2 regions of the Streptomyces sp. NPDC020917 genome follow, and region 1 is predicted to be linked to the other one. Evidence: riboswitches for the same ligand, from Rfam matches in the RefSeq annotation. Region 1 holds a riboswitch; the other holds the start of a gene.
The links. A riboswitch is a leader RNA that binds a small molecule or an ion and turns the genes downstream of it on or off. The one in region 1 is predicted to bind cyclic di-AMP.
Positions count from the first base shown of each region.

Region 2: another riboswitch for cyclic di-AMP. It lies ahead of ACH4TG_RS37355 (peptidoglycan DD-metalloendopeptidase family protein); the one in region 1 lies ahead of ACH4TG_RS38275 (NlpC/P60 family protein).

Region 1 is NZ_JBIRRR010000029.1:72,488-76,911, reverse strand. It holds gene pcrA (DNA helicase PcrA) at 1-687, opposite strand, end outside; gene ACH4TG_RS38280 (NlpC/P60 family protein) at 928-2,064, shown strand; cyclic di-AMP (ydaO/yuaA leader) riboswitch at 2,205-2,360, shown strand; gene ACH4TG_RS38275 (NlpC/P60 family protein) at 2,368-3,405, shown strand; gene ACH4TG_RS38270 (hypothetical protein) at 3,476-3,835, opposite strand; gene ACH4TG_RS38265 (NlpC/P60 family protein) at 4,165-4,424, shown strand, end outside.
Region 2 is NZ_JBIRRR010000027.1:99,195-103,618, reverse strand. It holds gene ACH4TG_RS37365 (uridine kinase) at 1-504, shown strand, start outside; gene ACH4TG_RS37360 (GNAT family N-acetyltransferase) at 601-1,617, shown strand; cyclic di-AMP (ydaO/yuaA leader) riboswitch at 2,013-2,168, shown strand; gene ACH4TG_RS37355 (peptidoglycan DD-metalloendopeptidase family protein) at 2,173-3,111, shown strand; gene ACH4TG_RS37350 (AAA family ATPase) at 3,242-4,424, opposite strand, start outside.

The sequences.
Region 1 (4,424 bases):
CTGGGCGGCGAAGGTCTCCTCGTCGATCAGCTCGTTCTTGAGGTTGGAGATCTTCGCGCTGAACGACTTCGGCGGGAACTGCTTGGGGTCCAGGTCGAGGTCGCGCTGGCAGACCAGGGCCATCAGCCGCTTGGAGTCGGCCGCGTCGTAGATCGAGAAGGACGAGGTGAAGCCCAGCTTCTTGGACTCGCGGCGCAGGATGCGCACGCACGCGCTGTGGAACGTCGACACCCACATCGCGCCGGCGCGCGGCCCGACGAGCTGCTCCACCCGCTCCTTCATCTCGCCGGCGGCCTTGTTGGTGAAGGTGATCGCCAGGATGGAGCCGGGGTGGACGTGCCGGGCGTAGAGGAGGTGCGCGATGCGGTGGGTGAGCACCCGGGTCTTGCCGGAGCCGGCGCCGGCCACGATGAGCAGCGGCCCGCCGGAGTGCCCCACGGCGGCGCGCTGCTGCTCGTTGAGGCCCTCCAGCAGCTGCGCGGGGTCGGCGGCCGGGCGGGCGGCGCCGTCGCGGTAGTGGGCGTCGCGGATCGGCGGCGGGCCGTCGAACCGGTCGCCGAACAGGCCGTCCGGCAGGGAGTCGGGTTCGTCGTGCTCCCCCTCCGGCGGCGGGGGCGGGCCGTCGTCGGCCGGGCCGTGGGCCGCGTCGAGACCGGCCAGGAAGCTGTCGTCAAAGAGGCTGCTCATCGCCTCCTGAGTCTAGGACGCCGCGCCGACAGTCCGTCCCGGTTCACCCGGTTCCCCCGGCCGAAGGACTCGCACAGGTGTGTCCTTCCTACCACGCTCGGTGACGACGCACCGGGTCTGGCAAAAGATTACGAAAAGGTATCGGGCCTTATCGGACATCGGCCTTCCCAGCAACGCCGGGCCTCGGCTACGTTCCCGCACCAGCCCCACCGGTCCGCGTCCGAGAGGAGTCCGCCCGCCATGGCGACGCACCGTAAGGCCAGAACCGCGCTACTCAGCGCCTCGGGACCACGGGCGGCAGTGGGTATCACCACTGCCGCCCTGGCCACCGTGACCCTGCTGAGCGAGACGGCGAACGCCACCCCGCCGCCGCAGCCCTCCATCGCCGAGGTCAAGGCGAAGGTCGACTCCCTGATGCACCAGGCCGAGGTCGCCACCGAGAAGTACAACGGCACCAAGGAGCAGGTCGACCAGCAGAACGTCAAGGTCAACAAGCTGCTGGAGCAGGTGGCGCAGAAGACCCAGACGCTCAACGACGCGCGCCGCCAGCTCGGCCTGTACGCGGCCGCGCAGTACCGCTCCGGCGGTGACGAGACCACCACCCGCTACATGCTGTCCGGCAGCCCTGAGGACCTCGTCGACCAGCTGCACCTGACCGACGTGCTCGCGCAGCGCCAGAAGGCGGCGGTCGACTCGTTCCGGGTGGAGCAGGCCGCCGCGACCCAGCAGCGCATCGAGGCGGCCAAGAGCCTGGCGTCGCTCACCGCGCAGCAGGCCAAGCTCAAGACCGCCAAGCAGGACGTGCAGACCAAGCTGAGCCAGGCCCAGCACCTCCTCAACAGCCTGACCGCACAGGAGAAGGCGCGGCTGGCGGCGCTGGCCGCCAAGCAGGAGGAGGAGGCCCGCCGGAAGGCGGCGGCACTGGTGGCCAAGCAGAAGGCCGCTGCCGAGGCGGCGGCCAAGGCGGCCGCCGCGAAGAAGAGCACGTCGACGACGACCACGACGCCGCCGTCGACGCCCGCCAACTCCTCGGTGGCCGACCAGGCGATCGCCTTCGCCCGCAAGCAGATCGGCAAGCCCTACGTGTGGGGCGCCACCGGTCCCGACTCGTTCGACTGCTCGGGCCTGACGCAGGCGGCCTACAAGGCGGCCGGCATCACCCTGCCGCGCACCACCTGGGACCAGGTGAACGTCGGCACCCGGGTCTCGGAGACGAACCTGCAGCCGGGCGACCTGATCTTCTTCTACAGCGACATCAGCCACGTCGGCATGTACATCGGCAACGGCGAGATGATTCACGCTCCGCACACGGGCACCGTCGTCAAGATCGCGCCGATCACGGAAATGCCCTTCTACGGTGCCGTTCGCCCGTATTGACCCCCTGAACCACCGTCACCAACCGTAAGATCACAAAGCGATTTCGGTCACATTGCGATCCAAACTTCCCAAGACTCGCGAGAGTTGATTACCGTAGCCCGCTAGGTGGCCTGCTTCCCGCCGGTGCAAGTGCCGGCAGCACGCCACCTCCGCCTAATCCGGCCGGCGGCCGGAACCGGGGACCCACAGTCACATTGGGGTGAATCCGGACAGACGCGACAAGCGTCCGTCCAGTAGGGCAGCCTTCCCAGCCCGAACCCGTCAGCTAACCCGGTCGGCGGTCCACGGAAGGAGTCGCCTGCTGTGGCGTCGCACCGCAAGCCGCGTACCCGGATACTCGCCTCAGCCGCCCCCCGCGCGGCGGTCGGGGTCACCGCAGCGGCACTGGCGTCGGTCACCCTGATGAGCGAGACCGCGAACGCGGCGCCTGCCAAACCCTCGATCGCCGAGGTGAAGAAGCAGATCGACACGCTCAACCAGCAGGCCGAGGTGGCCACCCAGCAGTACGACCAGGCCAAGGAGAAGACCTCGGCGCAGCGCGCCAAGGCCAACCAGCTCCTGGAGCAGGTCGCGCAGAAGACCCAGCAGATGAACGAGACCCGCCGGGTCCTGGGCCAGTTCGCCACCGCGCAGTACCGCGACGGCGGCCTCGACCAGACGACGCAGCTGCTGCTCTCCGACAACCCGGAGCAGTTCCTCCAGCAGTCGCACATGATGGACCGGCTCTCCACCACGCAGGAGCAGGCCCTCCAGACCTTCAAGGTCCAGGAGGAGCAGGCGAACATCCAGCGGGCGCAGGCCACGTCGAGCCTGAACCAGCTGACCTCCGCGCAGAGCGCTCTGGCGACGGAGAAGAAGAACCTGCAGACGAAGCTCGCCGCGGCGCAGAAGCTGCTCAACAGCCTCAACGCCGCGCAGCGCGCCAAGCTCGCCGCGATGACCCCCTCGACGTCGTCCGCGACGAAGCACTACACGTACAGCGGGCCGGCGACCGGACGGGCCGCCGCCGCCATCCAGTTCGCGCTCTCGCAGCGCGGCAAGCCGTACGTGTCCGGTGGCACCGGCCCCAACGCCTACGACTGCTCCGGGCTCACCCAGGCCGCCTACCGCGCGGCGGGCGTCAGCATCGGCCGGACCACCTGGGACCAGGTCAAGGACGGCGTCGCCGTCTCCCAGGCCGATCTGCAGCCGGGCGACCTGGTGTTCTTCTACTCGGGCATCTCCCACGTCGGGATCTACCTCGGCAACGGGCAGATCGTGCACGCCCCGCACACCGGCGCGGTCGTCGAGATCGCGCCCATGAGCTGGATGCCGTTCGCCGCGGCCCGCCGGGTGGCCTGAGTCCCAGCGAAACGCGTGACGTCCGGACGGGAGTGCTCCGTCCGGACGTCACGCGTGTTCGGGCGCGGGCCTACGTCCAGAGCACCGCGATGAAGATGTTGAGCGCGGTCAGCACCCCCACCGCGCCGAACGTCGCCCGGTCGAGGCGTTCCTCGTCGCGCTTGACGTAGACCAGGCCGAGGATCACCACCAGCACCGCCAGCTTGACGCCGATCTTGGCGTTGTCCACGTGGCGGTCGTCGGCGTTCAGCAGGGCGACCATGGTCACGCCGGTCACGAGCATGGTGGCGGCGCCGTAGAGCATGCCCGGGACGAAGCGGACCGCGGCGGTGCCGTTGCCCATCACCTTCAGCTGGGTGAGGAACCCGCCCAGCAGTGCGGCGATGCCCAGGATGTGCAGGCCGACTAGAACATTGATGAGAGTGTCCATGGGCGCGACCCTAGCGACGCCCTTAGCACCCCCCGGCGGGAGGGGTGGCCTTCCCCGCGCATCGGTCAGTGCGGGTACCCAAGCGGGCATGTCACCCGTCGAACGCCGGTCGGTTCCGGTCGGCCCCGACCGGAAGGGCACCAGTCCCGGTCCACCGGACCCGCGCCGCCCCCGGTGAGGTTTAGCGTCGCTCGACAGGTGGCCGATCCCCCGCCGGCGGCGCACTGTCGTCCGTCCGGTGGCGGCTGCCCCCGCCGAGGTCCGGCGGCGCCCTGTTCCCCCGTGCAGGCGCCGCCGGACCCACCCCCGGAAGGAGAGTGACGGCCGCCGTGGCCTCACACAGTCGCCCGCCCCGATCCCGCGTCACCGTCTCCCGCGCCGCCTGCACCCTGGCGCTCGCCTCCGCCGCCTCGGTGTCGCTGTTCGGCGAGACCGGCTACGCACAGCCCCGGCCCACACCGGCCGAGGCCAAGGCCAGGGTCGAGGCGCTGTACCAGCAGGCCGAGCAGGCGACCGAGCAGTACAACGGCGCGAAGCAGCAGGCGGACGACGCCCAGGCCGCACTCGGCGGGCTGCAGGACGAGCTGGC
Region 2 (4,424 bases), on a different contig from region 1:
GCCGAGCTCGCCGACGCCGTGGCGGCCGCGCTGCCGGCCCTGGGCCGCCGGGCCCTTCGGGTCAGCGCGGCCGGGTTCTGGCGGCCGGCCTCGCTGCGCCTGGAGTACGGCCACGAGGACGCCGACGCCTACTACCAGCTGTGGCTCGACACCGGGGCGCTGCGCCGCGAGGTGCTCGACCCGCTGGGACCCGGCGGCAGCGGGCGGGCGCTGCCGTCGCTGCGCGACCCGGTCACCGACCGGTCCACCCGCGCCGGCTACGAGGAACTGCCGCCGGGCGGGGTCCTGGTGCTCGACGGGCCGCTGCTCCTCGGCCAGGGCCTGCCGCTGGACCTGACCGTCCACCTCAGCCTGTCCCGCGCCGCGCTGGAGCGGCGCACCGAGGCCGCCGAGCGATGGACGCTGCCCGCTTACGGCCGGTACGCCCGCGAAGCGCTGCCGGAAGAGACCGCGGATGTCCTGGTTCGCGCCGACGACCCCCGCCATCCCGCCTGGACCGGCTGAACTCCCGCTGCACGTACGTCACTCGGGCAACGCACCGGCAGCCCGCCGGTCCTGCCTTGCCGTGGGGCCGCGCACCCCGCTAGCGTCCCGGGCACCATGACTGTCGCCATCGCGCCGCTGACCGCCGAGCACATACCCATGGCCGCGCAGCGGTACGACCGCTGGTTCGCCCGCGCCCGCCGCCCGCCGTCGCAGCGCTCCTGGCTGGCCGACGGCCCGGTGCGCGGCGAGGAACTCCTCGGCAAGCTGCAGAACGCCCCCGGTCTCGAGGCGTGCCGGGCGCTGGACGCGGACGGCGCGATCATCGGGCACCTGGCCGCGGTGCCGCTCGACCTGGCGCCCGACAACCCGGCAGCGCTGCGCAGCCATCCGCACTCCGCCCTGGTGCCGCACGGCGGCCACGCGCTGCCGGCCGGACGGGAGAGCGAGGTGCTGCGGGCGCTGTACGCCCGGGTCGCCGAGCGCCTGGTCGCCGAGCGGCGGCTGGTCCACTACGTCGACGTGCCGGCCGGGGAGACGGCCACCGCGCCCTGGTCCGAGCTGGGGTTCGGCCGCGAGCTGGTGCACGGCCTGATGGCGGTGAAGGCCCGCGGGCGGCAGCCGCGCGGGGTGGGCGGGCTCGCCATCCGGCGCGCCGGCCCCGGCGACCTGCCCCAGGTGGGCCGGATGGCCGCGGAGTCCTCGCGCGGGCAGCGGGGCCCCGCGATGTTCCAGCCGCAGCCCGAGGCGGGGCTCGCCGCGCTGCGGCTGCGGTACACCGACGCCCTGGCCGATACCCGCTGCGGCGCCTGGATCGCCTCGCGCCGCGGCGAGGAGATCGGCATGGTCCTGGTGGTGCCGGCGGCGCCCGGGCCGGTCGTGCCCGAGTCCTGTGTGGAGCTGATGGAGGCGTTCGTGGACCCCGCGGCCCGCGGTGAGGGCATCTCCCGGGTGCTGCTGGCGACCGCGCTCGCCTGGGCCTACGACAACGGCCACCGCTACATGTCGGCCCGCTGGCACTCCGCTAGCCCGCTGGCTGCCGGACACTGGCCGGCGACCGGCTTCCGCCCGGTCGCCTACCGGCTCAGCCGGACCCTGGACGGCCGGATCGGCGGCCCGCCGGGGACGTACTGACCCGGATTCCACTCCGATCGGACAAACCCTCATTTGTCGCCCTTGTTCCGGCATTTCGGAGTGAGGCGGGTCACTTCCGCTGTGGAATGTGACGGGCATCATGGCGGGAACACGGTCCGATGTCCGGAGAACACCCGCTGTTTCCGATGCGGGCGATTTGTCGCCATGTCGTCACCGCGTGCGGCGTGCCGGTGCACCCACGGTCAACCGCGCGGACACGCAGGGGTGGCGGGCGTACGACGATCGGTCACCGGCTCCCGGCGGGCGCGGTGGTGGGCCGCGGCAGCCGGTTGCCCGCCGCTCGGAGGGTCCTCTAGCTTCGCGTCCGGCGGGCCAGGTGCCCGCGCACACTCTCCGCGGGCGGACCGCCGAATCCTGCCACCGCCCGGACCCGGAACCGTCGAGCACCTAACACGGCAGGAGCGGGGGACCCACGGTAGGCCGCCGTCCGCGCACGCCGGACGGCTCGGGGTGAAGTCACGCACCCGAGTGACCGGGCATCTCCTGCCCGAACCCGACAGCTCACCTCGCAGGCGTAGGAGAAGGAACTCCCGCATGCCCGCCAAGGGACAGCACCGCAAGCCCCATCTGAACCGCCTCACCCGCGTCTGCATCGCCGCCGGCGTCGGCAGCGCCGCCATCGCCCTGCCGCTGGTCGCCGCGACCGGCGCCTCGGCCGCCACGCCGGCCAAGGCCCCCGTCGCGACGACCGCCCACGTCAAGGACACCGCCAAGGGCGCCCACGCGAAGGCCGAGACGTACACCGTCCACCCCGGCGACACCCTGTCCAAGATCGCCGCCGCGCACCACATCAAGGGCGGCTGGCACCGGCTGTACCAGGAGAACAAGAAGGTCATCGGCAGCGACCCGAACGTGATCCGTCCGGGCATGCACCTGACGCTGCACGGCTGGCACGGCGTCAAGCCCGGCGACAAGCACCCGGCCAAGCCGGCTGCCCAGCCCGCCGCCAAGCCCGCCGCGAAGCCGGCTGCCAAGCCCGCTCCGGCGAAGAGCACCGCGCAGCAGAGCGCGGCGAAGACCACCACGAACACCACGACGGCCACCAAGGCCGCCGCCACCACCGACACCGGCTGGACCAAGCCGGTCGGCAACGCGTCCATCGGCACCCCGTACCACCAGGCCGGCTCCAACTGGTCCAGCGGCTACCACACGGGCGTGGACTTCCTGGTGTGGTCCGGCACCCCGGTGCACTCGGTCGCGGCCGGCACCGTCGTGCACGCCGGTGCCGACGGCGCCTACGGCAACGACGTGATCATCAAGCACGCCGACGGCAAGTACACCCTGTACGGCCACCTGACGCAGCCGCTGGTGTCGGCCGGCCAGACCGTCACCGAGGGCCAGGAGATCGGCATCTCCGGCGCCACCGGCAACGTCACCGGACCGCACCTGCACTTCGAGGTGCGCACCACCCCGAACTACGGCTCCGACATCGACCCGGTCGCCTACCTCGCGTCGCACGGCGTCAGCATCTGACACAGACGCCCGTACGACCGCCGTCAGGCGGCCGCCCGTGCCCGTCCGGTCTGCACCACCGGGCGGGCACACCGCTGTCCGGGCGCCCCGCCGTCCGCACCGCCTCCCGCCGCGGACGCAACGCTCCCGACTAGCCGAACATCCCGGTCAGTTCGCCGCGCGAGACCACGCCGAGCTTCGGATACGCCTTGTACAGGTGGTAGCCGACGGTGCGCGGGCTGAGGAACAGCTGCGCGGCGATGTCCTTGTTGGACAGGCCCTGGGCCGCCAGCCGGACGATCTGCGCCTCCTGCGGGGTCAGGCCCGCCTCCTCGGCGACCGAGCGGGTCTGCGGCGCGACCTCCACCGCGGCCCCGGCCGCGCCGAGTTCGGCCCGCGTCCGGTCCGCCCACGGCCGCGTGCCGAGCCGCGCGAACACCTCGAGCGCGCCCTGCAGATGGCCGCGGGCCTCGTTCTTGCGCCGCGCCCGCCGCAGCCACTCGCCGTACAGCAGCGCGGTGCGCGCCCACTCCATCGCCCTGCGCTCCGGGTCGTGCCCGGACAGGGCCTGCCCGTAGTGCTCCTCGGCCGCGCTGTCCGGTGCCCGCAGCGCCCGGCAGCGGGCCACCAGCGCGGCCGCCCAGTCCTGCCGTGACCGCGCCGCCCACCGCTCGAAGCGTGCGAACGCCTCGTCCGCCTGCTCCGCCACGCCCAGCCGGACCGCCGCCTCCACCAGGTCGGGCACACTGCGGGTGGCGCAGATCTGGTGCCGTACGGCCGGGTCGGTGAGCAGCAGCAGCCGGTCGAGCGCCGACTGGGCGCGGCCCAGGCCGAGGTCGAGCAGCCCCTGCGACCAGTACGTCCACGGCGCTCCCGGTGCGGTGCCCGACCCCGAGCCCGCCGCCAGCGCCTGCTCGACCTGCGTCCGGCACTCCGCCTCGTCGCCGCGCAGCGCCGCGACGTGCGCCAGCGTGGAGCTCAACTGGCTGACCCACTGGAGCTGTCCGGTGGCGCGGGAGAGCCGCAGCCCCTCGCTCGCGGTGCGGTGGGCGTCGTCGAGGCGCGCTTGGAAGATCTCCGCCTCGGCGCGGAAGAACATCAGCGTGCTGAGCCGGCCGATCCCGCCGCTGTCCCGGCTCTCGGCGGCCAGCACCGTGGTCAGGGCGTGCGCCTCGGCGTCCTGGCCCAGCGTCAGCCCGACGCCGCACAGCATCACCAGGTCCTGCGGGTCGACCCGCCCGCCGCGCGCCGCACGGGCCGCGGCGGCGGCAGCGTCCACCGCCGGGGGCGGGTCCTCGCCGGCACCGGGACCCAGCGCGCCGATGACGAACCGC